DNA from 2 places in the Alicycliphilus denitrificans K601 genome. Region 2 is predicted to be linked to the other one. Evidence: predicted binding sites of a transcription regulator. Region 2 holds the regulator's gene; the other holds the start of a gene.
The links. The regulator sigma-54, encoded in region 2, starts transcription at its own class of promoters, with help from an activator protein. The targets are predictions, from matches to a motif close to TGGCANGNAANCTGCTTT.
Positions count from the first base shown of each region.

Region 1: ALIDE2_RS03555 (DUF4114 domain-containing protein) is a predicted target of sigma-54. The motif match lies at 10,927-10,944, and genes of this name have one in related genera.

Region 1 covers NC_015422.1:740,186-755,601, reverse strand. The annotation lists gene prsT (XrtA/PEP-CTERM system TPR-repeat protein PrsT) at 1-2,443, opposite strand, end outside; gene prsR (PEP-CTERM-box response regulator transcription factor) at 2,467-3,828, opposite strand; gene prsK (XrtA/PEP-CTERM system histidine kinase PrsK) at 3,837-5,918, opposite strand; gene ALIDE2_RS03580 (pyridoxal-dependent decarboxylase, exosortase A system-associated) at 5,921-7,126, opposite strand; gene ALIDE2_RS03575 (acyl-CoA ligase (AMP-forming), exosortase A system-associated) at 7,113-8,759, opposite strand; gene ALIDE2_RS03570 (acyl carrier protein) at 8,843-9,103, shown strand; gene ALIDE2_RS03565 (hydrolase 2, exosortase A system-associated) at 9,105-9,959, shown strand; gene ALIDE2_RS03560 (hydrolase 1, exosortase A system-associated) at 9,956-10,798, shown strand; gene ALIDE2_RS03555 (DUF4114 domain-containing protein) at 10,993-11,751, shown strand; gene ALIDE2_RS03550 (GNAT family N-acetyltransferase) at 11,854-12,846, opposite strand; gene ALIDE2_RS03545 (hypothetical protein) at 13,261-15,416, shown strand, end outside.
Region 2 covers NC_015422.1:4,638,466-4,653,881, reverse strand. The annotation lists gene ALIDE2_RS22030 (malate synthase G) at 1-256, opposite strand, end outside; gene ALIDE2_RS22025 (LysR family transcriptional regulator) at 491-1,423, shown strand; gene ALIDE2_RS22020 (LuxR C-terminal-related transcriptional regulator) at 1,437-2,075, shown strand; gene ALIDE2_RS22015 (hybrid sensor histidine kinase/response regulator) at 2,141-4,801, opposite strand; gene ALIDE2_RS22010 (dicarboxylate/amino acid:cation symporter) at 5,001-6,338, shown strand; gene ALIDE2_RS22005 (DUF2214 family protein) at 6,432-6,887, shown strand; gene ALIDE2_RS22000 (PsiF family protein) at 6,945-7,271, opposite strand; gene argS (arginine--tRNA ligase) at 7,396-9,099, shown strand; gene ALIDE2_RS21990 (SPOR domain-containing protein) at 9,112-9,747, shown strand; gene ALIDE2_RS21985 (thiol:disulfide interchange protein DsbA/DsbL) at 9,827-10,483, shown strand; gene lptA (lipopolysaccharide transport periplasmic protein LptA) at 10,603-11,247, shown strand; gene lptB (LPS export ABC transporter ATP-binding protein) at 11,256-12,044, shown strand; gene ALIDE2_RS21970 (RNA polymerase factor sigma-54) at 12,094-13,647, shown strand; gene ALIDE2_RS21965 (acyl-CoA thioesterase) at 13,661-14,104, shown strand; gene ALIDE2_RS21960 (methyl-accepting chemotaxis protein) at 14,106-15,416, opposite strand, start outside.

The DNA of each region.
Region 1 (15,416 bases), 1.1 Mb from region 2:
CAATGGCATTGTTGGGCTGCAGCGCCACCGCACGCTCATACTGGCGCAGGCTTTCCGGCAGGTCCTTGGCGGCCAGCGCACGGGTTCCCAGGTACAGGGGGAAGGTCGCATCCTTGGCGTGGCTGCGCTGCCATTCGGTGGCCAGGCGGTCAGCCTCGGACTTCTTCCCGGCCGTCACCAGCACCTCGTGCAGCCGCACAGCGAGCTCCCCGCTGGCGGGCACTTGCTTGAGCCCCGCGCGGAACACGTCTATCGCCTTGTCCCAGGCCTTGTCCGCCACGTGAATCTCGCCTTCGAGTGCGTAGCCCGCGGCCTCCTTGGGCCTTTGTTTTTGCACGGTACGGCTCATGGCCAGGGCGTCGCCGCTCTTGCGATCCGCCATTGCCAGGCGGACCAGCCCCTGCTGGGCTTCCAGCGCCGTGGGATCGATTTCCAATGCCTTGCGCCAGCTTTGGCCTGCAGCGGTGCGATCGCCGGCGATCAGGTTGGCGCCGGCCATGCGCAGATAGGGCACGGGCGACTGCGGCTGCAATGCCGCCATGCGGTTGAAGCTGGCCAGTGCCTGGTTGTGCTCGCCGTTGGCCGATTGCGCGCGGCCCAGGGCATCGAACAGCTGCGCATTGTCCGGAAGCGCGGCCACCGCCTGTTGCGCCACTGCCAGCGCTTCCTTGGTTTCGCCCCCGCGCAGGTAATGGTCCACCAGCAACTGGCGCGGGATGGGGCTGCTCGGCGCTCCATCCACCGCCTTGCGCAGGATGCCGGCCAACTCCGCCCTGTCCGCGCCGTTGGCGGCCCGCAGCTCCATCAGCACCATGTACGCCTGGACATTGCCGGGGTCGCGCTTGATGGCGGCCTCGATGCGCGCACGCGCATCGTCCGGGCGCTTTTCGGCGTTGTCGAGCACCGCCAGGACGCCCGCCGCGGGGAAGTAGCCAGGATCGATCTCAAGCGCCCGCTCCATGGCCTTGCGCGCACCGGCGGTATCCTGCTTGAGCAACAGGGCGCGGCCGCGCAGGAAAACGGGCAACACGTCAGCGGGGCGCTTCTTCTCCAGCAGGTCGATGGCCTTCAAGGCCTCTTCGACCTTGCGCTCCTGCAGCAGCGCGTTGATCAGGGCCATGTCGGCCACCACGCCTTCGTCGGATGCGGCAATGCTCCGCAGCTCACCCAGGGCAGCGTCGCCCTTGCCCGAGGCGAGGTGGCTCACGGCCAGCGACGTGCGCATGACGGCGTCGTTCGGAACCAGGCGGGACGCCCGGGCGAAGTAGCGCTGCGCCCGGTCCACGTCGCCCTGCAGCATGTACGCCTGCCCCGCCAACCCCAGCATGCCGGGGTCGCGGTCGTTGCCGTCGATGTCGGACGGCAGCGTGGCAATGGCCTTGTCGAGCCGGCCCAGGCGCATGTAGGTGGTCACCAGGCCGCGTCGCGCCATGGCCAGCCCGGGGTTCAGTTGCAGGGCCTTCGCCAGCGAGGCCTCTGCCTGGGCGTTGGCACCCAGCTGCAGGTCCGTCATGCCCGCCAGTTCGAGCGCGCGAGCGCTCTCTGGCGCCATGCGCACAAGCTTCTGCACGTTTTCCTGCGCCGCTTTGAAGTCCCCCTTGGTGTACGCCAGCATCGCCTGCAGGTACAGGGTCTGCGGCCTGCCGGGCGCCGCCTTTTCCAGGGCCTGCAAGGATTCGGCGGCGGCAGTGGTCTTGCCCTGGAATATCAGCAGCTCGACGATGGCGGCCTGCCCTTCCACGTAGGAAGGCTTGACTTCGAGAGCATCCCGGTACGCCGCCATTGCGGCATCGGCGTCGCGCTTGTTGTGAAGCAGTATGTCGCCACGCAGCTTGAGGGCCTCGGCCCCGACGGACGATTGCCTCGGGATCTGGCCCAGACCAGCCAAGGCGCCATCCACATCGCCGCCACGGACCTTGCTCCGGGCCTGCTCGATCAGCGCGGGCGCGTAGTCGGCCTTGGCCTTGAGCGCTTCGTCCAGGCTACCCTGGGCCTTTGCCTCGTCGCCCTGGCGCTGCCAGGCAATGGCCAGGGTGGTCTGCAGGTTGGCCTGCGCCTGCGCATCGGCAAGCCGCTGGCCCGCATAGTCGGAGGTGATCTTGCTGTACTGCCGGCTCCGGAGCAAGGCCAGCGCCAGCTGCGGCACGACTTCCGCAGGGGGTACGCCCAGGTCCTGCGCCTTTCTGAACTCGGTCTCGGCGCCCTGCGCATCACCCGTGTCCAGCAAGGCCTGGCCCAGCAGCAGGCGCGCCTTTGCGGAATCCGGCCGGCTCTGCAGTGCATTCTTGAGCTGGATGATGGCCGCCGGCGCATCGTTCCGGCTCAGGTAATCCTGCGCCGACGCCACGAGAGCATCAGGATCGTCGCGACCGCATGCCGACATCAGCAATGCCACCGTCAGGGCGGCGGCAGGAACGAGAGTGCGGGAAGTGATAGCCGTCATGGTCATCCTCTACTTAGTAATCGTCAGATCTTGAGGCCCAGGCGGTGCATCAAGTCATAGAGCGTGGGGCGGCTGACGCCGAGCAGATCGGCGGCCTTCGCAACCGTGCCGTCGGCCCGGGCCAGTGCCGCAAGCACGGCGCGCTGCTCGGCGGCCTCGCGCGTCAGGCGCAGGTCCAGCGATCGGTCGTCCTCGGTGCCGTCGGCGCCGGCAAGCCCGACATCGTCCGCGGTGATCTGGTTGCCATCGGCCATGATGGTCGCGCGCTTGATACGGTTCTCGAGCTCGCGGATATTGCCCGGCCAGGAATAGGTCTCGATCGCGCGCAGCGCGTCATCGGCCAGGGTCAGGCTGCGGCCATGCTCGCCGCCGAACCGGCGCACGAAGGAATGGGCGAGCAGCGCCGCATCCCCCACCCGCGCACGCAGGGGCGGTATCTCCACCACGATCTCGGCAAGGCGGTAATACAGGTCCTCCCGGAACCGGCCCTCTTTGATGCACTGCGCCAGGTTCTGGTGCGTGGCGCACACGACGCGCACGTCCACGGGAATGCCCTGGCGCCCCCCCACGCGCTCGACGATGCGCTCCTGCAGGAACCGCAGCAGCTTGGCCTGCAGGGGCATGGGCATGTCGCCGATCTCGTCGAGCATGAGGGTGCCCCCGTGCGCCGTCTCGATCTTGCCCGGCGTGGTCTTCGCCGCCCCCGTGAAGGCCCCCTTTTCGTAGCCGAAGAGCTCGCTCTCCAGGAGGTTTTCAGGAATGGCGGCACAGTTGATGGCCACGAAGTTGCCCTTGCGGTTGGACTGCTGGTGCAGCCCCCGCGCCAGCACCTCCTTGCCCGTGCCGCTTTCTCCCAGCAGCATGACGGAGGCATTGGTGTTTGCAACCTTTTCGATGGTGCGGCAGATGCGCAGCATCTGCGGGTCGCGCGTCACCAGGCCCGAGAGGGCGTCGGGCATCTGCATGGCCCTCAGGCGCTTGTTTTCCGCTTGCAGGTGGTGCAGCCTGAACGCGCGCTCCACGCACAGGTTGAGAACCTCGGGCTCGAAGGGCTTTGCCAGGAAATCGTAAGCGCCCATGCCCACGGCCTTGACCGCGTTGGACTGGTCGTTCTGGCCCGTCAGCACGATCACCTTGGTGTCGGGGGCGGCTGCCAGGATCTGCTCCAGCAGCTTGAACCCCTCGGACACCGAGTCGGCATCCGGCGGCAGGCCCAGATCCATGGTCACGACGGCAGGCGCGTACCGGCGCACCTGCGTCATGGCGCTTTCGCGGTCATGGGCGGTGACGGATTCGAAGCGATCGAGCGACCACTTGATCTGCTTTTGCAACGCCAGATCATCTTCAACCACCAGCAGGGGCTGCTGCAATTTATCCGTACTCATGCATGTTCCTATAGATGCAAATCGGAATCACGGCTGATCTCTATCAGGGGCAGCAACAGGCTCACCACCGTGCCCCTGCCGACCTTGCTGTCCACGGAGATCTTGCCCCCGAGCTCCTGCACGTACTGGAAACTCTCATACGTGCCTATCCCCATGCCTGCCTCCTTGGTCGTCTGAAACGGCTTGAACAAGCGCGTCTGGACAAATTCTTCGGTCATCCCCTGGCCTTCGTCCCCCACCTCGATGCGGGCGTGGCTGCCAAAGCGATCGACCTTCACCCAGACCCGGCCATCGGCATCGGTGGCATCGAAAGCGTTGTGCAGCAGATGGCCGATGATGCGCTCCAACCGGTCGGCCTGTCCACGGGTGAAAACTTGTGACGAGGCCTCCAGCTGCACCGTGCGCCCACGGCCCAGGGCCTCGGCGGCCAGCCTTTCGGCAATCCTGCCCAGATCCACGCCCGCGGACGCGGCGCCGGAGGCGGCCCCTTGGCGCAGTTGCTGCATGAGCTGGCGCATGCGCTCCAGCGAGTTTTCCACCGTCATCAGCATGTCGGCCTGGAACTCCGGGTTGTTCTGCAGCCGCTTGGCGTTTTTAACCATGAGCGACAACTGGGCGACGATGTTCTTCAAGTCGTGCACCACGAAGGCCGACATGCGGTTGAACGCCTCGAACTTGCGCGACTCGAGCAGGGCTTCGGTGGCCTGCATCTGCGCCAGGATGCTCGCCGCCTGGTGCCCTGCGGTCTTCAGCAGGTCGATCACCTCCCAGTTCACGTCCACCCGCGTGCGCGGGCTGGCCAGCAGCACGAACCCGAGCAGGTCCTTGCCCTGCCACAGCGGAACCAGCAGCCAGGCCTGCGGGTACTCCGCCAGCCATTCGGGCAGGCGCAGGTCGTTGTAGCGCACGGGCTCGGCGCGCAGCTCCTCTAGATTGATCACCCAGCCGGTGGCGCGCATGAACTCCAGCAGCTCTGCATGCCGATCCACCGTCTGCGTGGCCGGGGCAAGGTTCCACCGCGCCACCTGCCGGTATTGGTCGTCTTCGGGGCGCCGCAGCCACAAGGCGCCCGCAGGGCTCTCCAACATGTCGGCCAGGCCGCGGATCACGCTGCGGCCGGCTTCCTGGGGCTGGTCCTGGCTCGACAGCGTGGCGGTGAATTTCAGCCATTCTTCGCGGTAGTCGAAGCGGTAGCGGAAGAAGTGCTTGCCCAGGAAAACCCGTAGCTTCGCACGCAACGAACCGGAAAGCACGAAGGCAATCGCCAGCACCGCGGCCACGAAAACCAGGCCCAGCTGCAGGGCGCCACCCCATTCGCCGCCGAAGTAGCGCACGTAGTAGCCCACCCCCGCCATGAAAAGCAGGTACAGCCCCACAAGCACCAGCGTCGCCGAGTGAAATATCACCTTGCGCGAGACGCGTATCTTGGCGATCCAGTTGCGGTGCCGCGTCGTGGCCAGCAGCAGCAGCGGCACCATCAGCGCATGCACGAAGGGGCGCACCTTCAGGGCGTCGGGATCCAGGCCCTGCAGCAGCAATCCCTGGGAAAACAGGTACAGATCGAACAGGAATGTGCCCGCCAATCCGAGGCACACGGGCTTGGCGCTCCACAGCGCATCCTCGGGGAGATTGCGGAACAACTGCTCCACCAGCACCAGCCCGGCAACCGCCAGCAGGACCATGACGAACACATGTCCCGCCGGCCCCGCCAGGGCGTGCATGCCCACGACGAGCGGCGGCGCGCCCAGCACGGCGAGCACCGCAAGCCCCGGCCACCAGCGGTACCAGGGGCTGGAAATGTCGCCCGTATTGCGGTTGAAAAACAGGAAGACAAAAACGCCCCAGGCAAGGTAGCGCAATATGTCTGCCGACTGCGCACCCAGCCACCATGCGGCATTCACCGTCAACGCCAGAAAACTGAATCCACTCCAGGCAACGGAGAGAAGCGCTGCCGCCAGCATAGCCATGGCGATGCGATTGACGGGCTTTTTCAGGTATTCCTGCTGCACCAGGCGCAGGGACAGCAGGGCGTAGGCAACCGCGGCCCAGGCCCACCCCGAATAGATCACCGCGCTTTCACTGCCGTCCATATTCAGACCAGCACCTCGGCACAAGGCGGATGCCCCAGAAACGCCTGCGGGCTGGCCGTTGCCCCATAGGCGCCGGACTGCAATACCACCACCAGATCACCGGGCTGCGCCACGGCGAGTTCCATCCGCTCGGCCAGCACGTCCAGGGGCGTGCACAGCGGTCCCACCACGGTGGCCGATTCACGTTCGGCCGCCTGCAGCCGATTGCCAATCACCACGGGATAGTTGCGCCGGATCACCTGGCCGAAATTCCCCGAGGCGGCCAGATGCTGGTGCATTCCGCCGTCGGTCACCAGGAAAACCTGGCCGCGCGACACCTTCCGGTCGATCACGCGGGCCACGTAAATGCCCGCCTCGCCCACCAGATACCGCCCGAGCTCCAGGACCATCTGCGCCTCGGGCAATGCGCGCCCGAGCGCCGCCTGCACCTGCGCCAAGGCGTCGGCCACGGGGGGCAGCTCCAGGCGCCGCTCGCCCGCCACGTACGGGATGCCCCAGCCCCCCCCCAGGTTCACGTAGCGCACCGGTGCAGGCGCGTCGTGCGCCAGGCGCTGCACCAGCTCCACCGAACGGTGCAGGCTTTCCGCGATCACGTTCCCGCGCAGGTTCTGCGAGCCCGGGTAAATATGAAAGCCCTCGAACGCCAGGCCATCGCGCGCCATGGCGCGCAGCATGGCCGGCACCTGTTCGGCGTCGATCCCGAAGGGCTTGGGCCCGCCGCCCATGTGCATGCCGGCGCCGCGCAGCTCGAAATCCGGATTGATGCGCAATGCCACGCGCGCCGGCCGCCCCAGCGCCTGGGCGGACGCGGCCAGCGCCTCGAGTTCGCGCGCCGACTCGACATGCAGCAGCACCCCGGCGGCAACCGCCTGGCGCAACTCGGCATCACGCTTGCCAGGCCCGGCAAATCCGATGGTTTGGGGATCGGCGCCGGCATCCAGCGCCAGCTTGAGCTCTCCAGCCGACGCCACGTCCATGCCGTCGACCAGCGGGCGCATGAAGCCCACCAGCGCCGGCATGGGGTTGGCCTTGATGGCGTAGTGCAGGAGCACGCCCTGTGGCAACACCTGCCGCACGCCGGCCACGCGCGCCGCGATCAGGGAGCGGTCGTACGCATAGAAAGGCGTCTGGCCCACCCGCTCGGCAAGCAGGGACAGCGGCAGCCCGCCTACCCGCAGTTCATCGTGGGTCGTGTCAAATTGATCCATGCTCCAGCATCCAGCGTTGACGGTCGAGCTTGCCGTTGGGACTGCGCGGAAGCGGCTGCTCCACCCATTGCAGCATCTTGGGCAGCATGAAGGCCGGTAGGTGCTTGCTGCAGTGGGCCATGAGGGCCGCGTTGTCATCGCCCGCATGGCCGCTGGCCCTCGGCGAAGCCAGCAGGGCCGCGCAGATCACGCTGCCCAGGGCGTCGTCGGGCCTTGCATACACCAGCGCCTCGGCCACCAGGCCGCTGGCATACAGCACCTCTTCCACTTCGGTCGGGCTGACACGGTAGCCCGACGTCTTGATCATTTCGTCGCGCCGGCCCACGAAGTACAGGAACCCATCCGCGTCGCGGCGCACGGTATCGCCCGAATACACGGCCAGCTCCGGCGCGGCCCAGCCGCCCCCGGCAGCCAGCAAGGCGGGCGGCCAGGGCCTGAAGCGGAGTGCCGTCTCTTCGGGCCTGCGCCAGTAGCCCAGGGCCACCAGGGCGCCGCGGTGCACCAGCTCGCCGGGCTCGTCGACCGCGCACTCCGTGCCATCGTCCCGCAGCACGCATACCTGGGCATTCGGTATCGCCCGCCCGATCGAGTCCGGCCGGCGGTCCACTTCCTCGGGCGGCAGGTAGGTGGAGCGGAAGGCCTCGGTCAATCCATACATCAGGTAGGGCGCCGCCGTCGGCGCCAGGCTGCGCAGGCGCTGCAGCGTGGCCCGCGGCATGTGCCCGCCGGTATTGGCAAAGTAGCGCAAATGCTGCGCCGCCGCGGCTGGCCAGTCCTGCGCGGCCAGCTGCATGTACAGCGGCGGCACGGCCGTCAGGCCCGTCACCCGTTCGCGCACCATGGCCTGGAGCACGTCCCGCGGCAACAGGTAGTTGAGCAGCACCACGCGCGCGCCCACCAGAAATGCCGTGGTGAGTTGGCTGAACCCGGCGTCGAACGACAGCGGCAGCACGGCCAGCAGGGTATCGTCGGCATGGTTGTGCAGGTAGCTCGCCACGCTGACGGCCCCGCTCACCAGGTTGCGGTGCGACAACACCACGCCTTTCGGCCGGCCCGTGCTGCCGGACGTGTAGAAGATCACCGCCACGTCCATGTCCAGCGCCTGGGGCAAGCCGGCCGGCCGGCCGGCCAGCACCTCGGGCCAGCCATGCAGGGCGATGCCGCCCGCCAGGGGGGCAGACGCACCCGGCGCCCCCTCATCGCACAGCACCACGTGCCGCAGCCCGGGGCAATCGGCCAGCGCCGGCGCCAGGAGGGCCAGCCGCGCCGCAGATGTCACCAGCACCTGCGCCTCGGCGTCCTGCAGGATGTGCGCCACCTGCCCGGCCTTGAGCAGCGGATTCACCGGCACCAGCACCCCGCCCGCAGCCGGTGCGGCAAAGCTGGCCACCACGGCTTCCACGCGCTTTTCCAGGTACACCGCGACGCGCGCGCCCCGTTCCAGCCCCAAGGCCAAAAGGCCTGCGGCGCAGCATTCGATCTGCGACTGCAGGCCGGCATAGGACAGGTGCGCCCCATCGACCGTCAGCGCCGTGCGATCGGGCCAGCAGGCGGCGGCCCGGGCTGGCAGCTCGTGTAACAGAACAGGGGGAATTCCCCTTTGGAAGTCCGACTCTTGGGGCATGCGGCGCATGTTAAGCCATTGCCAGGCCCCCAACGGCCGCCCGTCAAGTGTCTAGAATCAAACGCAGTCCCGTCTCCTCCCCCTCCCCCGCCATGAACCTGACCGAACAAGTCCTGCACGTGCTCGACAACGCCCTCAGCCTGCAAGGCCGCGCCACAGCCTTCGATCGCGACACCCCGCTGCTCGGGTCCCTCCCCGAGCTCGACTCCATGGCCGTGCTGGCCGTCATCACCGGGCTGGAGAACCATTTCGCCATCACCTTCAGCGACGATGAACTCCATGGCGCAGTCTTCGCCACCGTGGGCAGCCTGTGCGACCTGGTGGAGCAGTCATTGGCCCGACAAGCCTCATGAGATGAGCCCCCGCGCGCGCGCCGCCCTGCCGCAGGCCTTCTTCCTTACGACCGACACCGGTCAGCGCTTCTGCCTTTTCCACCCCCCGCAAGGCGCCACGCCGCTGGGGCGCGTGCTCTACCTGCACCCCTTCGCCGAAGAGCTCAACAGCACCCGCCGCGTGGTGGCCGGGCAGGCACGCGCACTCGCGCAGGCCGGCTATGGCGTGCTGCAGATCGACCTGCTGGGCTGCGGCGACAGCGCCGGCGACTTCGCCGACGCCACCTGGGCCGCCTGGCTGCACGACGCGCAGCAGGCCCATCGCTGGCTGGACGACCACGCCAGCGGCCCCCTGTGGCTCTGGGGCATGCGCTCTGGCGCCTTGCTTGCGGCGCAGCTGGCCGCCCTCTTGCAGGCACCAGGGACTGCGCCCACCCACCTGCTGCTTTGGCAGCCCGTGGCCAGCGGCCAGCAAATGCTGCAGCAGTTCCTGCGCCTGCGCGCCGCCAGCCAGTGGCTGGGCGCCGGCAGCACGGGTGAGCCGCCCCCCTCACAGACGCTAGCACAAGGGCTGGCCATCGCCATTGCCGGCTACACATTGAGCCCCCGACTGGCCCAAGGGCTGGCCGAGGCGCACATGCCCGACCCCGGTTCGCTGCAGCCGGGGCGGCTGGTGTGGCTGGAAACATCAGCCGCGCAAACACCCTCGCTCAGCCCCGCCGCCGGCAAACAACTCTCGGCCTGGCATGCCGCGGGCTGGCAGGTACAGGCACAAGCCGTGGAAAGCCCGCCCTTCTGGCAAACCGTGGGCACCGACGAAGCCCCCGCCCTGGTCCAGGCCACCCTGGCCGCCCTCACCCACCCGCCCCAGGCATGAACGTCCAGGAACAGCCCATTCACATAGCCGGCGACGGCTTCGACATGCTGGGCATCCTGACCCTGCCCGCGCCGGATACCCCCATGCGGCACATTGGCGTAGTGGTGGTGGTAGGTGGCGCCCAGCACCGCGTGGGCAGCCACCGGCAGTTCGTGCGACTGGCCCGCCGCCTGGCAGCCGCCGGCCACCCCGTGCTGCGCTTCGACCTGCCGGGCATGGGCGACAGTCCCGGCGAACCCGTGCCATTCGAAAACACCGCCCCCCATATTGCAGCCGCCGTGGAGGCGATGCTGCGCGCCGCGCCCGTTCGGCACGCCGTGCTCTGGGGCTTGTGCGACGGGGCCTCGGCCAGCCTGCTGTACATGCAGGCAACGCAGGATCCGAGCGTGACCGGCCTGGCCCTGCTCAATCCCTGGGTGCGGTCCGAAGCCGGCCTGGCACGTGCGCGGGTCAAGCACTACTACCGCCAGCGCATCCTGGAGCCAGACTTCTGGCGCAAGCTGGCAAGCGGCGGCGTAGGCTTGACGGCGCTGCGTAGCGCATGGAACAACCTGCGCGCTATGCGGCATGCAGTAGCGCCTTCACTCTCATTTCAAGAGCGCATGGCGCATGCCTGGCAAGCGTTCGAGGGCAAAATCCTTCTCATACTGAGCGAGCGCGACCTGACGGCGCAGGAATTTGTCGAGTACACAGCCACGCAATCGGCCTGGAGCCATGTCCTGCAGCGCCCTGGCGTGAGCAGGCACGACATCGCCGGCGCCGACCACACTTTCTCGCAACCGGCCTGGCAATTGCAAGTGGAAGACCTGACGCTGGCGTGGCTCGGCGCCATGGCATAGGCACGACAGCCAACGGCAGGAAGCGCAGCTTTCAGCTGCGAGCGGCGCCCCTCTTCAGCAGGGCCAGGACCGTCAGATTTTTTTACACCCCACAGACCGCTCGCACATAAGTTGTTGATTTTATTATTTGGCACGCAACATGCTTATGGCAGTGCATCCCGCATTCGGTGGAATGTCACTCAAAGGAGTTCATCATGAAAGCACTCAAAACGTTGGTAGCCTCTGCAGTCCTTGCCATGTCTACCGGCGCGTTCGCTGCCACGGTTTTGCCCGGTTCCGAAACATCGCTGCAAACCATCATCAACAACGCATACGGCGGCCCAGGCGCTTCGCCCGTGTCTGCCGCGCCTAACGTCAACACAAATCAAGCTGGCGCAGAACTGTTCCAGATCGAGGCATCTGGTGGTTCCATTGCCACCATGATCCTTGAGATCGCCGGGAATGCCAACATCAATACGTTCGGTATTTACGACCCCTACAACACAGCTACCCAGTTGCAATTGTTTTCTGGCAGCGCCAGCAGCGGTGCTCAAGTGGCCATCACCGTCGATGCTTCCAATCAATTCAAGGCAGTGGACCTTACCAACGGCGGCATACTCGGAAGCATGCTGTTTACCTCCAGCACGTTCGGCTATTACCTGAGCGGCCCCGGGGGCACATTCTTCTCGCAGGCTAGCCAGAATGGCGGAAACGAGCAAATGGTGAGCTACCAGGGCGATGGAGACACGGTCCAGTTCCCGGGTCGTGCAACTGGCGTATGGGGGTCTTCCAGCTATGTCCTGGGATGGGAAGACCAGTCTCTGAGCGGCGGCTCGGACAGGGATTACAACGACATGGTCGTCTACGTCGAGTCCGTGACCAAGGTTCCGGAGCCCGGTTCGCTGGCTCTCCTGGGCCTGGGCTTGTCCGGTCTGGCCTTTGTGTCGCGCCGCAAGCAAAAGGGTGCGAAGTAAGCCTAGTCTGAGGCCCACACGCATAAAAGGTGGCTCCGGCCACCTTTTTTTTGGCTCGAAGATTCAGGGAGCCATCCCAGAGTTGCCAAGATACCAACCCGATCAGCGCCGCCGCAGCATCCTCCCCGCAAAATGCCGCCCCGCGGCCAGCAGGCCAGGAAGGCGACGCGGGTCAAACGCCACCAGGCCCACCCGCTCGCGCCGCATCGCCATCCAGTCGCGCTTATAGGCATCGTCGCCGCTCAGATAGTCCACTTCCAGCACCCGGTCCACGTCCATGGCGCGCTGCATGAGGGCTGCCGTCAGCACCGAGCCGGCGGACAGCCTCTCCTGTCCCTTCACATAGGCCAGCTTGTAGATATTGGCCTTCCCGTCACATACCAGCCAGACCTGCGCGGCCAGGGGCTGCTCCCCCAGCCACAACACCCCCAGGCGCAGCCACCCTTCACGCGCCGCCATGCGCACCAGGGCCGGCATGAAATCCGGACAAGGCTCGGGCGACTTCCAGCTTTTGGCATACACCGCTAGGTACGCGGCCAGACATGCATCCAGTCCAGGCGACGCATCGGCAATGATGTCGATGTGCCAAGCCCCTCCCGCCCGGTCCAGCCGGCGCCGCCCGCGCTCCACGCTGTGCCGCAGGGCCGATGGGCGTTGCCGCCAATAATCGGCAAAGCCCCCGCCAGGCACCGGCTGGTACCAATTCCCGAAGCAGAAAAACCGATCCGTCCAGTAGCCAGCGGCGCGCAGTCCCCCTTCCAGCCCCGCCAGCCACGCGCCATCCGCATCCAGCGGCTGCAGGCGCAACACACTGCTGCCCGGCAACTGTCGCAAGGCATGTGCAGCCGCTTGCCACTGAGCAACAGAAACGTCCTGGATCGCCCTGGTCGAGCCTACCGGGCCATAAAGGCAGCTGTAATAGTTGCTTAAAGAACACAAAGAGCCAGCCGAAGACTCCTGCATCAGGTGCAAGTGAACTGGCTCACTGGAACGCGAGGGCAGCGGCAAAGCCCAGTGTCCGCGCGGAGGCCGCTCAAAGCCATGAGCCAGCAGGTTGGCAAACCAGGCCTCAGACTGAAAAACGTCGCCGAGCACGCAACCTTCCTCCACAAATGGCGCGCATTGCACAACCCGTTCCGTTGCATTCTCATCTGAAATACAGCGGGTCATCTTATATGTGTGTAGTCGTTTCGATAGTAAAAATTGTGTTCTCGCATCATTCGACTTAGGCGAAGCTACGGCCCGAGTAACACTGGAAATCCCAGCAATTCCTTGCCGCGACAACCAGTTACGCCTTGCGTTGCGCCTACCCAGACAATGCGTCGCTCCCTGGGCTGGGCTCCGCCTCGTTCGTAGCCACAACCATCTGCAATCGCTCATTGAGCGGTTCTACCCTAGGGAAACCACCCCCCATACCTACCTCTTAGTACCTGGCATCACGGCTACAGCGGTCGAAACGCATGCCGATAAGTACCTGAACGCATCCACATTGAGTGCCAAAAGCCATATATGAAAACTTCACTGATTCGGACCCAGTTTTCCAAGGGCCGCTACCACCAGCCATTGTCGGGCCTGCTAGTCCTGGCCACTTTGTCGGGCTGCGGAGGCGGCAGCAACGGCGGCGAATTGGCTGCAGAGGCGATGTCGCCGGTCACAACAAGCGCAGCGTCTACGTCGATTACTTTCAGGCCCGTGGCGTCGTCTTCATCAACGACATCATCAACCCAGCCATCACAGTCAACCACATACCCTACAACCCCGACACTACCGTCTGCGCCCACTCTGATCCCGAAGGCGCCTTTTAGCTGCGCGGCCGATGCGCTCACCTGCGTAGAGGTCGCATCCACCGGTTCCCAGGCCCAGGCCTCCGTGCCCGTCACATTCGGGCAGCCATTCAAGGCCGGGGACTGGCAGTTCACCACCCAAGGGCTTGTTGCCAAGGTGGACGGCGCCACCATCCCACTGCAGGCAGACGAAATTTCCTCCCACCGTGACGGCTCTGCCCGCTTCGCCGTCCTCAGCACCCAACTCAGCACCCTGCAGCCCGGCCAGAGCAAAATCATCAACCTCTACACCGGCGCCAAATCCACAAGTACCCCCAGCGTTCCCAGCAATCCCGACTGGAACCTGGAACTGGAAGCCCAGGTGTATGACACCAACGGCAGCATCACCACCTTGGTGGCGCAGCCCCAGGCCGATCTCGTCAAACAGATCGCCAACAATACAGGCCGCCGCCTGTCCGGTGCAGTAGCCAACGAATACACAGTGGCCCTGCCCTTCAAGAACAAGGCCACCGGCGCCACGCACCCGCACCTGACGGCCAGGCTGCACACCCGTCTGGTGGACGGCGGTCAACGCATTCGCACCGACGTGGTGATGGAAAACACCCGCACCTGGACGGCCAACCCCGGAAACATTACCTATTCGTTCGCCGTCAAGCGCAACGGCAGCACCATCTACACCCAGCCCAAGTTCACCCACTACCATCACGCCCGCTGGCACAAGGTGATATGGACCGGTGCCTCGGCAGAGCCGCAGGCGCGCGTACGCCACAACATGCCGTACTTCATGGCGAGCAAGGCAATTTGGAACTATGACCTCAGCCTGAGCATTCCAGAAGCGGTGCTCTCTGACTTCTACAAGCAATACACGCAAGCCAAGACGTCTCAAGCCAACCTTGGCCCCATGGCCAACCTGATGTTGACGCCCGCTTTCGGTACCACGGGCGGTCGTCCTGAAATTGGCCCTGTGCCGCAATGGACGGCTATGTACCTCATCTCTCAAGATGATCGGATGAAAGAGGTAATGCTGGCCCATGCCGATGCAGCCGGCTCCGTCCCCATCCACTATCGCGACGACTCATCCAATCTGCCACTCGACCTGGACCGGTTTCCGAATGTGTCGACCTGGCTTGGCAGCTCACAGCCTGCACTGCCAACCGTTGTCAATGGCACGACCATTTGGCAACCGGATACTGCGCATCAGGCCTCCTATGCCTATGTGCCCTATCTGGTTACCGGCGATGCATTCTTTCAAGATGAGCTGATGTACTGGGCTGCTTGGAATCTGACAGCAATGAATCCCGCATACCGGGGAGCTGGTCAGGGACTATTGTGGGAAGATCAGGTCCGCGGACAAGCATGGACGATGCGCGCGCTCGGAGAAGCCTCTCGCATCATCCCCGATACGCACGCAATGAAAGCATACTTTCAGCGCCGGCTGTCCAACAGCCTTGAATGGTTCTATCAAAATTGGGTTGTTACCCCCGCGGCCGACGTGTCGCCCATGAGCTCTCCGGTTAACCCGTACGATACGACCACGGTCGGACCATGGCAAAACGACTTCTGGGCCATCGTCATGGCTCAACACGCCGAGGCAGGTGAGCCACGAGCCATGGAACTCCTCAATTGGGTAAGCAAGTTTGGAGTAGGCCGCTTCATGAATGAAGCGCAAGGATTCTGTCTGGCCAAGGCACCCGCTTACTACCTTCAGCTTAAGAATTCAAGCGGCCAGTGGATCAGAAGCTGGAGCGAGCTTGCCCAGGTCAACTTCCCGGGCGTCACCTGCAACGGATCTCTCGAATATGATGGATACCCGACATGGTCTGGTGGATATGCAGCAAATGCACGCGCAATGCTTGCCGCCGTATCGAGCCTTAACATCAC
Region 2 (15,416 bases):
AGAGGAAGGCGCGGTAGCCCACCATGTCCGTGATGGGGCCGGGGTTGGCCTTGTGCCAGGTGTCCAGTTCCTTCTGCAGGCGGTCGCGCTCGGCCAGCAGGGCGGCGTTCTTGGGCGCGAGATCGGCGACGATGGCGTCAAAACCCTTCCAGAAGGCCGCAGGATCGACGCCAGTGCCGGGCAGCACCTGCTGGTTGATGAAGGCGTGCAGTTCGTTGGCCACCTGCAGGCCATGGACTTGGGTACGTGCGGTCATGAGAAGCCCCTAGCAATCGTTTGACAAAGCCGTGCCCCGCGATGCGGAGCCTTGCATGACACTGTATTAGAAATATTTCCATTAATAAATTGCGTCAATATCTCTAAACCAATGACTTTTTGGCAAAGATTGGTCACACTGCCATCTCACTCGCCAAGCGTCGCTGCCGGTCATAAAATCGATAGCTGCCAGCGCTGGCTGGACGGGCGTTACAGGTCGATTTGGCTTGCACTCATGGACAAACTCAAAGCGTTCGAATCCTTCGTCTCGGTGGCCACCAGGGGCAGCCTCACGGCGGCGGCCAAGGCCGAGGGCGTGGCGCCCGCCATCATGGGCCGGCGCCTGGACGCGCTGGAGGAGCACCTGGGCGTCAAGCTGCTGGTGCGCACCACGCGGCGCATCACCCTCACGCACGAGGGCAGCGCCTTCCTGGACGACTGCCAGCGCCTGCTGGCGGACGTGGCCAATGCCGAGGCCAGCGTGTCCGCCGGCGGCGTCAAGGCCACGGGGCATTTGCGTGTCACGGCGCCGGCGGGCTTCGGCCGGCGCCACGTGGCGCCGCTGGTTCCGCGCTTTCGCGACCTGCACCCGGACGTGACGATCTCGCTGAACCTGAGCGACCGCGTAGTGGACATGGCCGGCGAGGGCTACGACTGCGCCGTGCGCGTGGGCGACCTGCCTGACTCGTCCCTGGTCAGCGTGCGCATGGCCGACAACCGGCGCCTGTGCGTGGCCACGCCGCAGTACCTGCAGCGGCGCGGCACGCCCATGCACCCGGCGGAGCTCGCGCAGCACGACTGCCTCACGCTGTCGAGCGACGCCTCGCAGACGCGAGGCTGGGCGTTTCGCGTGCCGGTGGCGGGTGGCGGCACCGAGGTCGTGCACTTCAAGCCCGGCGGGCCGCTGGATTGTTCCGACGGCCAGGTGCTGCACGACTGGTGCCTGGGCGGCTGGGGCATCGCGTGGCGCAGCACCTGGGAGGTCGAGTCCGAGATCGCCTCCGGCCGCCTCGTCGCCGTGCTGGAGGAGTTCGCCGCGCCGCCCAACGGCATCTACGTGGTCTTTCCCCAGCGCAAGCACCTGCCGCTGCGCGTGCGGCTGTGGATCGAATACCTCAAGCACCACTATGCGCAGCCCACGTTCTGGCGTGGGGCGCACGGCGCCTGACCGGGCCCTGCACATGCCCGGGCCCGCGCTGCTGGTCGCCGATGACCACCCCCTGTTCCGCGCCGCCGTGCTGCACGTGCTGCACGAGCGCCTGCCGCAGTTCCGCACGCTGGAGGCCGCCAGCGCGGCCACGCTGGGCGCGGCGCTGCAGGAGCACCCCGAGGTGGAGCTGGTGCTGCTGGACCTGAGCATGCCGGGCGCGCGCGGCTTCTCGGCGCTGCTGCACGTGCGCGGCGAATTCCCCGGGCTGCCGGTGGTGGTCATCTCGTCCAACGACGACCCACGCGTGATCCGCCGCGCCCAGCAGTTCGGCGCCGCCGGCTTCATCCCCAAGTCCGCCCCTGCCGAGGCCATGGGCGACGCGATCGGCAAGGTGCTGGAGGGCGGCAGCTGGTTCCCGCCCATGGCGGCCGAGCGTTCCGAAGCCGACGCGGAGCTGGCCAGCCGCCTGGCGCAGCTCACCCCGCAGCAGTTCCGCGTGCTGCTGTGCCTGGCCGACGGCCTGCTGAACAAGCAGATCGCGGCGCAGCTGGGCCTGGCCGAGAACACCGTCAAGGTGCACGTCACGGCCATCCTCAAGAAGCTGGCGTGCTACAGCCGCACGCAGGCGGCCGTGCTGGTCAAGAGCCTGGAGGCCGACAACGGGCTGTGATCTTCCGGGTGCCGAAGGTTGATGGCAAAAATGGCCTCAAGCGCTTACCCAGAAAGCGCTGGCAGCTATCCTTTTTGTTCCGTCTGCAGGCGCAGCAGGGTCTGGCTCATCAGGGCCCGCAGCGCGGGCGCGCGCACCGGCTTGGCGAGGAAGCCCCAGCCGCGCTCGGCCGCCTGCCGGCGCAGCGTGGCGTCGTGCTCGGCGGTGACCAGGATCACGGCGGGCGCCTGTCCCCAGCGCCGGCACAGTTCGGCATAGACGTCGGGGCCGTGGTGGCCGCCGCCCAGGTGCACGTCCAGCAGCACCAGCAGGGGCGCCTGCCCCGGCTGCGCGGCTGCCAGCGCCTCGGGCGCGCCGCCGGCCAGCGGCACCTGGCAGCCCCAGCGCTGCAGCAGGGCCCGGGTGGCGGCGCAGGTGGGGCCGTCGTCCTCGATCACCCAGGCGCTGGCGCCGCGCAGCGGGGCGTCGTCCGCCTGCTCGGAGGCGGCGGCCGGCGGGCCGGCGGGCTGCACGGCGGCCGGGTCGCCCAGCGGCACGCGCACCGAGAACACGCTGCCCCGGCCCAGTTGCGAGCGCAGGCCGATCGGGTGCCCCAGCAGCCGGCCCAGGCGCTCGACGATGGCCAGGCCCAGGCCCGCGCCCCGGTCGCCGTCCTGGCCCTCGTCCAGGCGGCGGAACTCCTCGAAGATCTCGCGCTGCAGCGCCTCGGGGATGCCCGGGCCCTGGTCGTGCACCTCGATGCGCACGTGGCCGCCCCCGTCGCGCCGGCAGCCCACGACGATGCGCCCCCGCCGGCTGTAGCGGATGGCGTTGGAGACGAAGTTCTGCAGGATGCGGCGCAGCAGGTTCTCGTCGGTGCGCACCACGCAGCGCGTGGGCACGCAGCGCAGCGCGAGCCCCCGGCTCTCGGCCAGCACGCCGAAGTTGTGGCCCAGCACCTGCAGCAGCGGGCCCAGGGCCACGTCGCGGATGCGCACCTCCATCTGGCCGGACTCCATGCGCGCGATGTCCAGCAGGCTGCCCAGGATGGCGTCCTGCGCGGCCAGCGCGCCGTCGATGCTGTCCACGGCGTGCCGCTCGGCATCGCCCCGCAGATGGCCGCGCAGCAGCGAGGTGAACATGCGCGCGGCGTTCAGCGGCTGCAGCAGGTCGTGCACGGCGGCGGCGACGAAGCGGGTCTTGTAGCGGTTGGCCTGCTCGGCCTCGCGGCGGGCGGCGTCCAGGTCGCGCGTGCGGTCGGCCACGCGCCGCTCCAGCGCATCGGCCAGCGAGCGCAGCTCGCGCGCGGCGTTCTTGTAGCTGGTGATGTCGGCATAGCTCGTGACGAAGCCGCCCTCGGGCAGCGGGTTGCCGCGGATCTCCAGCACCGTGCCGTCGTCCTTGGCGCTCTCGTGCAGGTGGGGCGTTCCGCTGCGCAGGTGCGCCAGGCGCCGCTCGATGGCTTCGTCCACCGGGCCGGGGCCCAGCAGGCCGCGGCGGGCGTTGTGGCGCAGCAGCGCCTCGATGGGGCGGCCCACGCGCATGAGGTCGGCCGGGTAGCGGAACAGCTGCACGTAGCGCGAGTTCCAGGCCACGAGGTTCAGGTCGGCATCGATGATGACCACGCCCTGCGGCAGGTGCTCCAGGCTGCGCGAGAGGCCGGTGTCCGCCTGCTTGGCGGCCTGCACGATGCCGTCCTGCGCGGTGCGCAGCTCCTGCGCGTGCTGGCGCAGCACGGCCTCCAGCTCCTGGCGGCTGCGCTGGCGCAGGGCGGACAGGCGCTGGCGCTGGCGCACGAACAGCGCCAGCAGGAAGAGCGCCAGCCAGCCGCCGGCGCCGGCGGCCGCGGCCCAGCGGCTGTCGGCCACGCTGCCCTGCGTTGCGTGCACCAGGTGCAGCTGCCAGGGCGTGCCGGGCAGCGGCTGGCTCTGCCACAGCATGCGGCCGGGCAGGGCGGGGGCCAGCACGCTGACGAGCCGGCCGCCGTTGTCCATGCGGTCCGCCACGCGGTATTCCAGCGGGCGCAGCGGCTGGTCGGCGTACTGCCGCGTGGCGGCGAGCTCGCGGCGCCCCTCGTCGTCCAGCGGCTCCAGCAGGCGGTAGCGCCACGCGTCCTGGCTGGCCAGGAAGACCACGCCGTGCGCGTCGGACGCGAGCACGATGTCCGGCGTCTGCAGCCACTCGCGCTCCAGCTCCTGCAGCGCGATCTTGATGGCCACCAGGCCCAGGATGCGGCCGCCCTCGCCGCGGATGGCCTGCGAGAGGAAGTAGCCCGGCTCCCCCGTGGTCACGCCGATGCCGTAGAAGCTGCCGCGCCCCTGGGCCAGCGCCTGCTGCACGTAGGGGCGGAAGCTGTAGTCCACGCCCACGTTGCTGGTGGCCGTGCGCCAGTTGCTCGCGGCCACGGCCAAGCCGTCGCGGTTAAGCAGGGTGAGCGTGGAGGACTGGCTCGCGCCGTTGGCCTGCTCCAGCTTGCGGTTGAGCCGTTCCACCTCCGCCGGGCTCAGCGGGTGGCTCAGGGCATCCTGCAGCTGCGCGTCCAGCGCCAGCACCTCGGGCAGGGTGCGGTAGCGGTCGATGCGCTGGGAAAGCGTCTGCCCGTACAGGGCCAGCTGGCGCTGCACGCTGTCGCTCTCCTCGCGCAGCGAGTGCCGCCACGCCCACTGGCCGGCCGCGAACATGCTGCCCGCCATGCCGCCCAGGAGGATCAGCAGGGTCAGGAACTTGCGGCGAAGGAATGTGGTCATGGGGGATGGCGGTGTTCGTCGGTGGCCGGGGTGGTGCGGGGCGTTCCTAGGGATTTACCCTGATTCGTGGCGGGCGGCTCCCTGTGGCGGCACCTTCGGCTAATACCAATAGGTTATCGGCTCGAAAAGCGTGCGGCGGTACAAACGGCACCCTCGACGCACCCCGGTGGTGCCGTTCCCGTCCATTCCGGAGCTTTCCATGCACGCCATTCCCGCCTCCGCAGCCCAGCCCGTGCGGCTGCCCTTCTACCGGCAACTGTATTTCCAGGTGGTGCTCGCCATCGCGCTGGGGGTGCTGCTGGGCCATTTCGAGCCGGCCTACGGCGAGGCGCTCAAGCCGCTGGGCGACGCCTTCATCAAGCTCGTGAAGATGATCATCGCACCGGTGATCTTCCTGACCATCGTCACCGGCATCGCCGGCATGTCGCAGCTGAGCACCGTGGGCCGCGTGTTCGGCAAGGCCATGGCGTACTTCCTGTTCTTCTCCGGGCTGGCCCTGGTCGTGGGCATGGTGGTGGCCAACGTGGTGCAGCCCGGCGCGGGCATGAACATCAACCCCGCCGACCTGGACCAGACGGCCGTCAAGACCTATGTGGCCAAGTCGCACGAGATGACGCTGTCCGGCTTCGTGCTGGACATCATTCCCAAGACGCTCGTCAGCCCCTTCGTGGGCGACAACATCCTGCAGGTGCTGCTGGTCGCGGTGCTGTTCGGCGTCGCGCTGGCCCTGGTGGGCGCGCCGGGCCGGCCGGTGCTGAACTTCCTGGACGCCCTCACGGAGCCCGTGTTCAAGGTGGTGGGCATCGTGATGAAGGCCGCGCCCGTCGGCGCCTTCGGCGCCATGGCCTTCACCATCGGCAAGTTCGGCCTGGGCTCGCTGGTCAACCTGGCCTGGCTGGTGGGGTCGTTCTACGTCACCTCGCTGCTGTTCGTGGTGGTCGTCCTGGGCATCGTGGCGCGCCTGTGCGGTTTCTCCGTGCTCAAGCTGGGCCGCTACCTGAGGGCTGAGCTGATGCTGGTGCTGGGCACGTCCTCGTCCGAGTCGGCCCTGCCCTCGCTGATGGAGAAGATGGAGAAGGCCGGCTGCGACAAGTCGGTGGTCGGCCTGGTGGTGCCCACGGGCTACTCCTTCAACCTGGACGGCACCAACATCTACATGACGCTGGCCGCCCTGTTCATCGCCCAGGCCACCAACACCCACCTGACGCTGGGCCACCAGGTGGCGCTGCTGCTGGTGGCCATGCTCAGCTCCAAGGGCGCGGCCGGCGTGACCGGCGCGGGCTTCATCACCCTGGCCGCCACCCTGGCCGTGGTGCCCGAGGTGCCCGTGGCCGGCATGGCCCTGATCCTGGGCGTGGACCGCTTCATGAGCGAGTGCCGCTCGCTCACCAACTTCATGGGCAACGCCGTGGCTACCGTGGTGGTGTCGCGCTGGGAGAACGCGTTGGACCATGGCCGGCTCGACGCGGCGCTGAACGGCCGTCCGCTGCCGGCCCCGGTCCCGGCCGCCGAAACGCCGGTGGGCGCCGTGGCCTGATTGCCCCCGGAGGGGCCATGGGTTGAAGAGGGGCCGGCACCCCGGCTAGGATCGCGCACACTGCCGACTGCCACGAAAGACGAAAGCCCCTCCATGACCACCGAAGCCCTGCTGGCCTATGCACACATCATGGCCTTCCTCATGGCCGCCACCTTCCTGGCGAGCGAGACCGCGCTGTGCCGCATGGAATGGATGAACGCGGCGGTGGTCGAGCGGCTGGCGCGCGTGGACCTGCTCTACGGCATCTCCGCGGCCCTGATGCTGGTAACGGGCCTGGCGCGCACCTGGTGGGGCATGAAGGGCACGGCTTGGTACTGGTCGCAGCCGCTGCTGCATGCCAAGGTGACGCTGTTCGTGGTCATAGCGCTTATGTCCATCGCCCCCACGCTGCGCTTCCTGCGCTGGCGCCGCGACCTGCGCGCGCACGGCGCCCTGCCGTCGCAGGAGGCCGTGCGCGGCACGCGCCGCCTGGTGATGATCGAGGCCCACATCATGGCGCTGATACCGCTGCTGGCCGTGTTCCTCGCCCGCGGCGTGGGAACGCGCTGAAAAAGACGAGCCCCGCGGACCGGGCGGCGCGCGGGGCCGTGTGGCGCAGGCTGCCGGTCAGGCCGGCTTGTTGCTCAGGCACTCCTTCATGAAGGCCTTGCGCTCGTCGCCCTGGAGCTTCTTGGTCTTGGCGTCGGCGTTGCAGCTCTTCATTTTGTCCTGCTGCGTGGCCGGCTTGCTGGCGCTCAGGCACTGTTTCATGAAGGCCTTGCGCTCGTCGCCCTTCCTGTCGCCGGCCTCGGCGTTGCAGGTCTTCATCTTGCTTTGCTGGGCCGTGGGGGCCTTGGACGGCGCAGAGGCGCCGGCTGCGGGGGCGTCGGCCGCGCGTGCGGCGAACGAAAAGGCAAGGCCGGCGGCAGCCAGCAGGGGAAGCAGTTTCTTCATGTAATGCTCCTGCGAAAAGGGGAATGGTGAAGGGCCCGCCGGCACCACGGCGCCTCGCGGGCCACCCAGCATAACGCGGGGGCGGCTCTGCCGGATGACGGGGTGACCCGTAGAATCCGACCCCATGCTCTCCGTCAAACAGGAATTGCTCGCGGCACTGGCCGGCGAGCTGGAACGACTGTCGCCAGGCGCCAGCAGCCGCGCGGCCTTCGAATCGCCCAAGGTGGCGGCCCATGGCGACCTCGCCTGCACGGCCGCCATGCAGTTGGCCAAGCCCTTGAAGCAGAACCCGCGCGCATTGGGCGAACAGCTCAAGGCCGCGCTCGAGGCCACGCCCGCCTTCGCGCAATGGGTGGATGTCATCGAGATCGCCGGCCCGGGCTTTCTCAACATCCGGCTCAAGAATGCCGCCAAGCAGCAGGTTGTGCGCGAGGTGCTGGCGCAGGGCACGCGCTTCGGCATGCAGCCGGCGCGCGGCGAGAAGGTGCTCGTGGAATTCGTCTCGGCCAACCCCACCGGCCCCCTGCACGTGGGCCACGGCCGCCAAGCCGCGATCGGCGACGCCATCAGCAACCTGTACGCCACCCAGGGCTGGCAGGTGCACCGCGAGTTCTATTACAACGACGCGGGCGTGCAGATCGACACGCTCACCAAGAGCACGCAGCTGCGCGCCAAAGGCTTCAAGCCCGGCGACGATTGCTGGCCCACTGACGCCGACAACCCGCTGGCCAAGAACTTCTACAACGGCGACTACATCCAGGACATCGCCAACGCCTTCCTGGCCAAGGCCACCGTCAAGGCCGACGACCGTGCGTTCACGGCCAATGGCGACGTGGAGGATTACGACAACATCCGCCAGTTCGCCGTGGCCTATTTGCGCAACGAGCAGGACAAGGACCTGCAGGCCTTCAATCTGCGGTTCGATGAGTACTACCTGGAGTCCAGCCTCTACGCCAACGGCCATGTCGATGCCACTGTGGCTCGCCTGATCGCCAACGGCAAGACCTACGAGCAGGATGGCGCGCTGTGGCTCAGGAGCACCGACTACGGCGACGACAAGGACCGCGTCATGCGCAAGCAGGACGGCAGCTACACCTACTTCGTGCCCGACGTGGCCTACCACATCCAGAAGTGGCAGCGGGGCTTCCGCAAGGTGGTGAACATCCAGGGCACGGACCACCACGGCACCATCGCCCGCGTGCGCGCCGGCCTGCAGGCGGCCGACGTGGGCATCCCCCAAGGCTACCCCGACTACGTGCTGCACACCATGGTGCGCGTGGTGCGCGGCGGCGAGGAGGTCAAGATCAGCAAGCGCGCGGGCAGCTACGTCACGCTGCGCGACCTGATCGAGTGGACCAGCAAGGACGCCGTGCGCTTCTTCTTGCTCTCTCGCAAGCCCGATACCGAGTACACCTTCGACGTGGACCTGGCCGTGGCGCAGAACAACGACAACCCCGTGTACTACGTGCAGTACGCCCATGCGCGCATCTGCTCGGTGCTGCGCGGCTGGCGCGAAGACTGCGACGTGGGCGCGCTCACGGACGTGGACCTGTCCCCGCTGGAGGGGCCGCAGGCCCAGGCGCTGATGCTGCTGCTGGCCAAATACCCCGAGATGCTCGCGGCCGCGGCCGCCGGCAACGCGCCGCATGACGTCACCTTCTACCTGCGCGACCTGGCCGCCGCCTACCACAGCTACTACGACGCCGAGCGCATCCTGGTGGACGACGAGCCCGTCAGGCTGGCGCGCCTAGCCCTCGTCGCCGCCACTGCGCAGGTGTTGCACAATGGCCTGGCAGTGCTGGGTGTGTCGGCGCCAGCCAGAATGTGAGTGACCACTGATATGAAAAAGCAGCAACGCGGCGGCACCATCGTGGGCTTCATCCTCGGGGTGATCGTCGGGCTGGGAGCGGCGCTGGCCGTTGCCGTCTACGTGACCAAGGTGCCCATCCCCTTCCTGAACAAGAACGCCACGCGGGCGTCCGACCAGGACGAGGCGCAGCGCAACAAGAACTGGGACCCGAACGCCCCGCTGTACGGCAAGAACCCGGCGCGCCCCGCCGCACCGGCCAGCGCGCCCGAGGGGGCCGCGGTGGCCACCCCGGCCGAGCCGGCATCCGCTGCGGCGCCCGTGCCGCGCACGGCCGACAACCGCACGGCCGCGTCCCAGCCGTCGGCCGATCCCCTCGGCGATCTGGCGCGCGCCAAGGCCAACGCCGCGCCCGCGCCCGCCGGTGCCGACCCGTTCCAGTACTTCGTGCAGGCCGGCGCCTTCCGCACCCAGCAGGATGCCGACGCGCAGCGCGCCAAGCTGGCCATGCTGGGCTGGGAGGCGCGCGTGAGCGAGCGCGAGACCAATGGCCGCACGGTGTTCCGCGTGCGCGTGGGCCCGTTCGCCAAGCGCGACGATGCCGAGGCGCTGAAGGAAAAACTCGACGGTGCTGGCGTGGACTCGGCGCTAGTGCGAGTGCAGCGCTGAACTTTTTGCGCCGGCCGATGCTCACAACCTTCCTTGGAGCGTGAACACGCCCTAACCAACCCAGGAGTGATCCCTACCCATGAAACGCCGTGAGTTTTCCCTGTCCGTCGCCTCTGCGGCCACCGCCGCCGCACTGGGCCTGCCCGTCGCCACGCCCGCCCTGGCGCAGGCGCGCCAGTTCAAAGAGGGCAAGGACTATGTCAAGCTGGGCAAGCCCGTGGCCACCGAGGCGCCGGCCGGCAAGGTCGAGGTGATCGAGTTCTTCTGGTACAGCTGCCCGCACTGCAACACGTTCGAGCCCAGCTTCGAGGCCTGGCTCAAGGCCGCGCCCAAGGACCTGCAGGTGCGCCGCGTGCCCGTGGCCTTCAACGCCAGCTTCGTGCCGCAGCAAAAGCTCTACTACACGCTCGAAGGCATGGGCAAGCTGCCCGAGCTGCACGCCAGGGTGTTCCGTGCCGTGCACGTGGAGCGGCAGGCGCTGAACAAGGACGAGCTGATCTTTGACTGGATCGCCAAGCAGGGCGTGGACATGGCGAAGTTCAAGGAAGTCTACGGCTCCTTCACCGTCGCCAACCAGGTGCGCAAGGCCTCGCAGCTGCAGGAGGCCTACCAGGTCGAGGGCGTGCCCTCCATGGGCGTGGCGGGCCGCTACTACACCGACGGCACCATGGCCGGCAACATGCAAAACGTGCTGCAGGTCGTCGAATATCTGGCCGGCGTGGTGCGCAAGGGGTGACGCCGCGCGTTTCCCCTGCACGAGGCGCGCCCCCGGGCGCGCTTTTTGCTTTTTGTTTGCGCGGCGCCGGGCCTGCGGCGGCGAATGCGTTATTACAATGACCGCAAGAATCGTGCCCTATGAGAATCCGACTGCCCTCCCTCCTTCTGCTCGGCGCCCTGGCACTGGCCTGGCTGCCGGGCGCGCATGCCGAGAAGGCTGACCGCAACAAGCCCATGAACATCGAGGCCGATGCGCTGCGCCACGACGAGCTCAAGCAGACCAGCGTGTTCACCGGCCATGTGGTCATGACCAAGGGCACCATCGTGCTGCGCGGCGAGCAGCTGGACGTGCGCCAGGATCCCGATGGCTTCCAGCACGGCGTGGTGACGGCCGAGCCGGGCAAGCGCGCCTTCTTCCGGCAAAAGCGCGACACGCCGCCGGGCCAGCCCGACGAGTTCGTCGAGGGCGAGGGCGAGGTCATCGAATACGACGGCCGCGCCGACACCGTGAAGTTCACCCGCCGCGCCGAGCTGCGCCGCTACCGCGAGGCCCAGCTCACCGACGAGGTCAAGGGCGCGGTCATCGTCTACAACAACCTCACGGATGTGTTCACCGTGGACGGGCAGAAGACCGCGCCGGCCGGCACCAGCGCCGGCACGCCCGGCGGCCGCGTGCGCGCCGTGCTGTCGCCCAAGGAGCCGGCCTCGGGCACGGCGGCGCCGCCCGCGCGCACCGAGCCGCCCGTGCTGCGCCCCACTCCCAGCCTGGGTGGCATGCAGTGAGCGCGGTCGTGGACGAGACGCGCGCGCAGGGCGCGCCCGGGGCGCCGCAGGACGGCGCCAGCCGGCTGGAGGCGCTGCACCTGCAGAAGTCCTACGGCAGCCGCAAGGTGGTCAAGGACGTGTCGCTGGTCGTGCAGAAGGGCGAGGTGGTGGGGCTGCTCGGCCCCAACGGCGCGGGCAAGACCACATCGTTCTACATGATCGTGGGCCTGGTGCGCAGTGACGGTGGTGACATCCGCATCGACGGCCATTCGGTGGCCAACATGCCCATACACCGGCGCTCGCGCCTGGGCCTGTCCTACCTGCCGCAGGAGGCCTCGATCTTCCGCAAGCTCAACGTGGAGGACAACGTGCGCGCGGTGCTGGAGCTGCAGACGGACGCGGACGGCCGGGCGCTGCCGCGCGACGAGATCGAGCGCCGGCTCACCGAGCTGCTGCAGGAGCTGCGCGTGGACCACCTGCGCCAGTCGCCCGCGCTGGCGCTGTCGGGCGGCGAGCGCCGCCGCGTGGAGATTGCCCGGGCGCTGGCCACGCAGCCGCGCTTCATCCTGCTGGACGAGCCCTTCGCGGGCATCGACCCGATCGCCGTGATCGAGATCCAGCGCATCATCGGCTTCCTGAAGGCGCGCGGCATCGGCGTGCTCATCACCGACCACAACGTGCGCGAGACGCTGGGCATCTGCGACCACGCCTTCATCATCAGCGACGGCCACGTGCTCGCACAGGGCACGCCGTCGGAAATCGTCGACAACGCGGAAGTGCGCCGGGTCTACCTGGGCGAGCACTTCCGCATGTGAGAGACATGGGCCGCGGCACGACGCGAGGCCGGACGGCGGGGGCCGGGCCATGAAGCCCAGCCTGTCGCTGCGCGTCTCGCAGCACCTGGCGCTCACGCCGCAGCTGCAGCAGTCCATCCGCCTGCTGCAGCTGTCCACGCTGGAGCTGGCGCAGGAGGTCGAGCAGATGCTCGACGAGAACCCCTTCCTGGAGCGCACGGTGGACGACGCGCCGCTGGATGAGCCGGTCGCACCCCCGTCGGACGAGGGCGGCCGCCGGGCCGAGGATGCTACGCCTTCAGGAGCTGCTGACGCAGATTGGACGGGCGATGAGGGCCAAAACGATGCTCAAATGCCCGATATCGCCGCTCCCACCGACTGGGACGGCGACACCGACATACCGGGCGACGACCGCGAGTGGGGCAGCGATGCGCCCGCAAGCGTCGGCAGCGGCTCTGGCGATGGCGACGAGGCCGACGCCGCGGACCTGGCGCACGGCCACGAATCGCTCGCAGACCACCTTGAGCGCCAGGCCCTGGCGCTGCGCCTGTCCGAGCTGGACATGGCGGCGCTGCGCTTTCTCATCGGCTCGCTCAACGACGACGGCTATCTGGACGAGCCGCTCGAATCCCTGGCCGCGAGCCTGGCGGACACGGGCGACCCCGAGCAGCTCGATGAGCTGGTGCACCGCCTGACCGTGGCTCTGCGCCTGCTGCAGAGCCTGGACCCCGCGGGCGTGGGCGCGCGCGGCCTGGCCGAATGCCTGGCGTTGCAGCTGCAGGCGCTGGACCGGGAGGAGGAGGGCGACCCCGAGGTGATCCAGGCCGCGCTGTGCATCTGCCGCCAGCCGCTCGACCTGCTGGCGCGGCGCGACGTGCGCCGCCTGGCCCAGGCCTGCGCCGCGAGCGACGACCTCACGCGCGCCGCCATGGCGCTGATCGCGCGGCTGGAGCCGCGCCCCGGGCGGCGCTTCGCCGACGTGGAGCGCAACGTCATCGTGCCCGACGTGATCGTCAGGAAGATCGGGCGCGGCGCGCAGCAGAGCTTCAGCGTCCGCCTCAACCCCGACGTGATGCCGCGCCTGCGCGTGCACGACGTCTACGCCAACGCCCTGCGCGGCGGCAGCAAGGGCGACGGCCACCAGGCGCTGCAGGCCAGGCTGCAGGAGGCGCGCTGGTTCATCAAGAACATACAGCAGCGCTTCGACACCATCCTGCGCGTGTCCAGCGCCATCGTGGAGCGGCAGAAGAACTTCTTCGTGCATGGCGAGCTGGCCATGCGCCCGCTGGTGCTGCGCGAGATCGCCGACGAGCTCGGCCTGCACGAATCCACCATCAGCCGCGTGACCACGGCCAAGTACATGGCCACGCCCCAGGGCACGTTCGAGCTCAAGTACTTCTTCGGCTCGGGCCTGGGCACCGAGACCGGCGGCAGCGCGTCGAGCACGGCGGTGCGCGCGCTCATCCGGCAGTTCGTCGCCGCCGAGGATCCGCACAAGCCGCTGTCGGACGGCCAGATCGCCGACATGCTCAAGGAGCAGGGCATAGAGTGCGCGCGCCGCACCGTGGCCAAGTACCGAGAGGCGCTGAAGATCGCGCCCGCCAACCTGCGCAAGGCGCTATAGAAAGAGATACCCCATGGCACGCATCGTCTTCGACCTGCCGGCGCACTTCGGCTTCAGCACAGAGCTGCAGGTCTACATCAGCCACGTCAACCAGGGCGGCCACCTGGACAACGCCCAGCTGCTCAGCCTGGTGTCGGAGGCGCGCGTGCGCTTCTTCAAGTCCCTGGGCTATACCGAGGCGGACGTGGCGGGCCTGTCCACCGTGGTGGGCGACATGCTGGCGCAGTACAAGTCCGAGGCCTTCCATGGCGAGACGCTGCGTGTGCAGATGACGCCGCAGGATTTCAACCGCTACGGCTTCGACCTGGTGTTCCGCATGACGGAGAAGTCCCAGGGCCGAGAGGTCGCGCGCGGCAAGACCGGTATCGTCTTCATCGACCGGGCCGCGCGCAGGCCCGCGCCCATTCCCGAGCCCGTGCGCCAGCTGCTGCTGGTGGCCGGCTCGGCACCGTCGTAGTTCAAGCCAGCAGCCTTTGCGCGGCCGCTCCCTGCGGCAGTCTGAAGGCCGCGACCAGCTGCGCCAGGTCCTGAGACTGTTGCCGCAGCGACTGCGCGGCCGCCGTGGCCTGCTCGACCAGGGCGGCGTTCTGCTGGGTGCCCTGGTCCATCTGAGAGACGGCCGAGCCGATTTCGGCAATGCCCGTGCTTTGCTCCTGGCTGGCGCTGCTGATCTCGGCCACGATGGCGCTCACGCGGCGGATGCTGTGCTCAACCTTGCGCATGGTCTCGCCCGCGTCCCGCACCAGGCGGCTGCCGGCGTCGACCTGCTGCACCGAGTCGTCGATCAGCGCCTTGATCTCCTTGGCCGCGGTGGCGCTGCGCTGCGCGAGCTGGCGCACCTCGGCGGCCACCACGGCAAAGCCCCGGCCCTGCTCTCCGGCGCGGGCGGCCTCCACGGCGGCGTTGAGCGCCAGGATGTTGGTCTGGAAGGCGATGCCGTCGATGACGCCGATGATGTCCTCGATCTTTTGCGAGGCGCTGTTGATCCCGTCCATGGTCTGCACCACCTGCTCGACCACGGCGCCGCCCTGGCTGGCCACCTGCGACGCGTCCTGCGCCAGCGTATCGGCCTGCCGGGCGTTGGCGGCGTTCTGCTGCACCGTGGCGGTGATCTGCTCCATGGCGGCTGCCGTTTCCTCCAGCGAGCCGGCCTGCTGCTCGGTGCGCGCGGACAGGTCGTTGTTGCCGGTGGCGATCTCGCCGCTCGCGATGCGCACGGATTCGGCGGCCTCGCGCATGCGCAGCAGCACGGCGGCGATCTTGTCGGCGAACTGGTTGAAGGCCTGCGCGATCTGCGAGAGCTCGTCGCGGCCCGAGACGTCCATGCGGCGCGTCAGGTCGCCCTCGCCCGAGGCGATGCCCTGCAGCGCATCGCGCACCAGCGCCAGGCGGCGCAGCATGCGCGCCACCGCCACCGCCATCACCAGGCCGGCGGCCAGCACGAAGAGCACGGTGCTGAGCATGGCCACGTGGCCGAGCCGGTCGAGGGCGGACAGGGCGTCGGCCCGGTCGGCCGCCACGGCCAGCATCCAGGGCGTGCCCTCGACCCTGGCGGCGTAGAGCAGTTGTGGCTTGCCGTCGATGGTGACCTCGCCATGGCCCTGCTGGCCGGCCAGGCGCGTGAACAGGGCGGAATCGAGCCCGGGCGCCAGCTCCTTCACCGGCTTGAGCGCCAGTGCCTGGTTGGCGTGCGCCAGGATGTTGCCCGTGGTGCCGTCGATCAGGAAGGCGAAGCTCTTGCCAGTGGCACGTATGCCGGTGACCTTCTT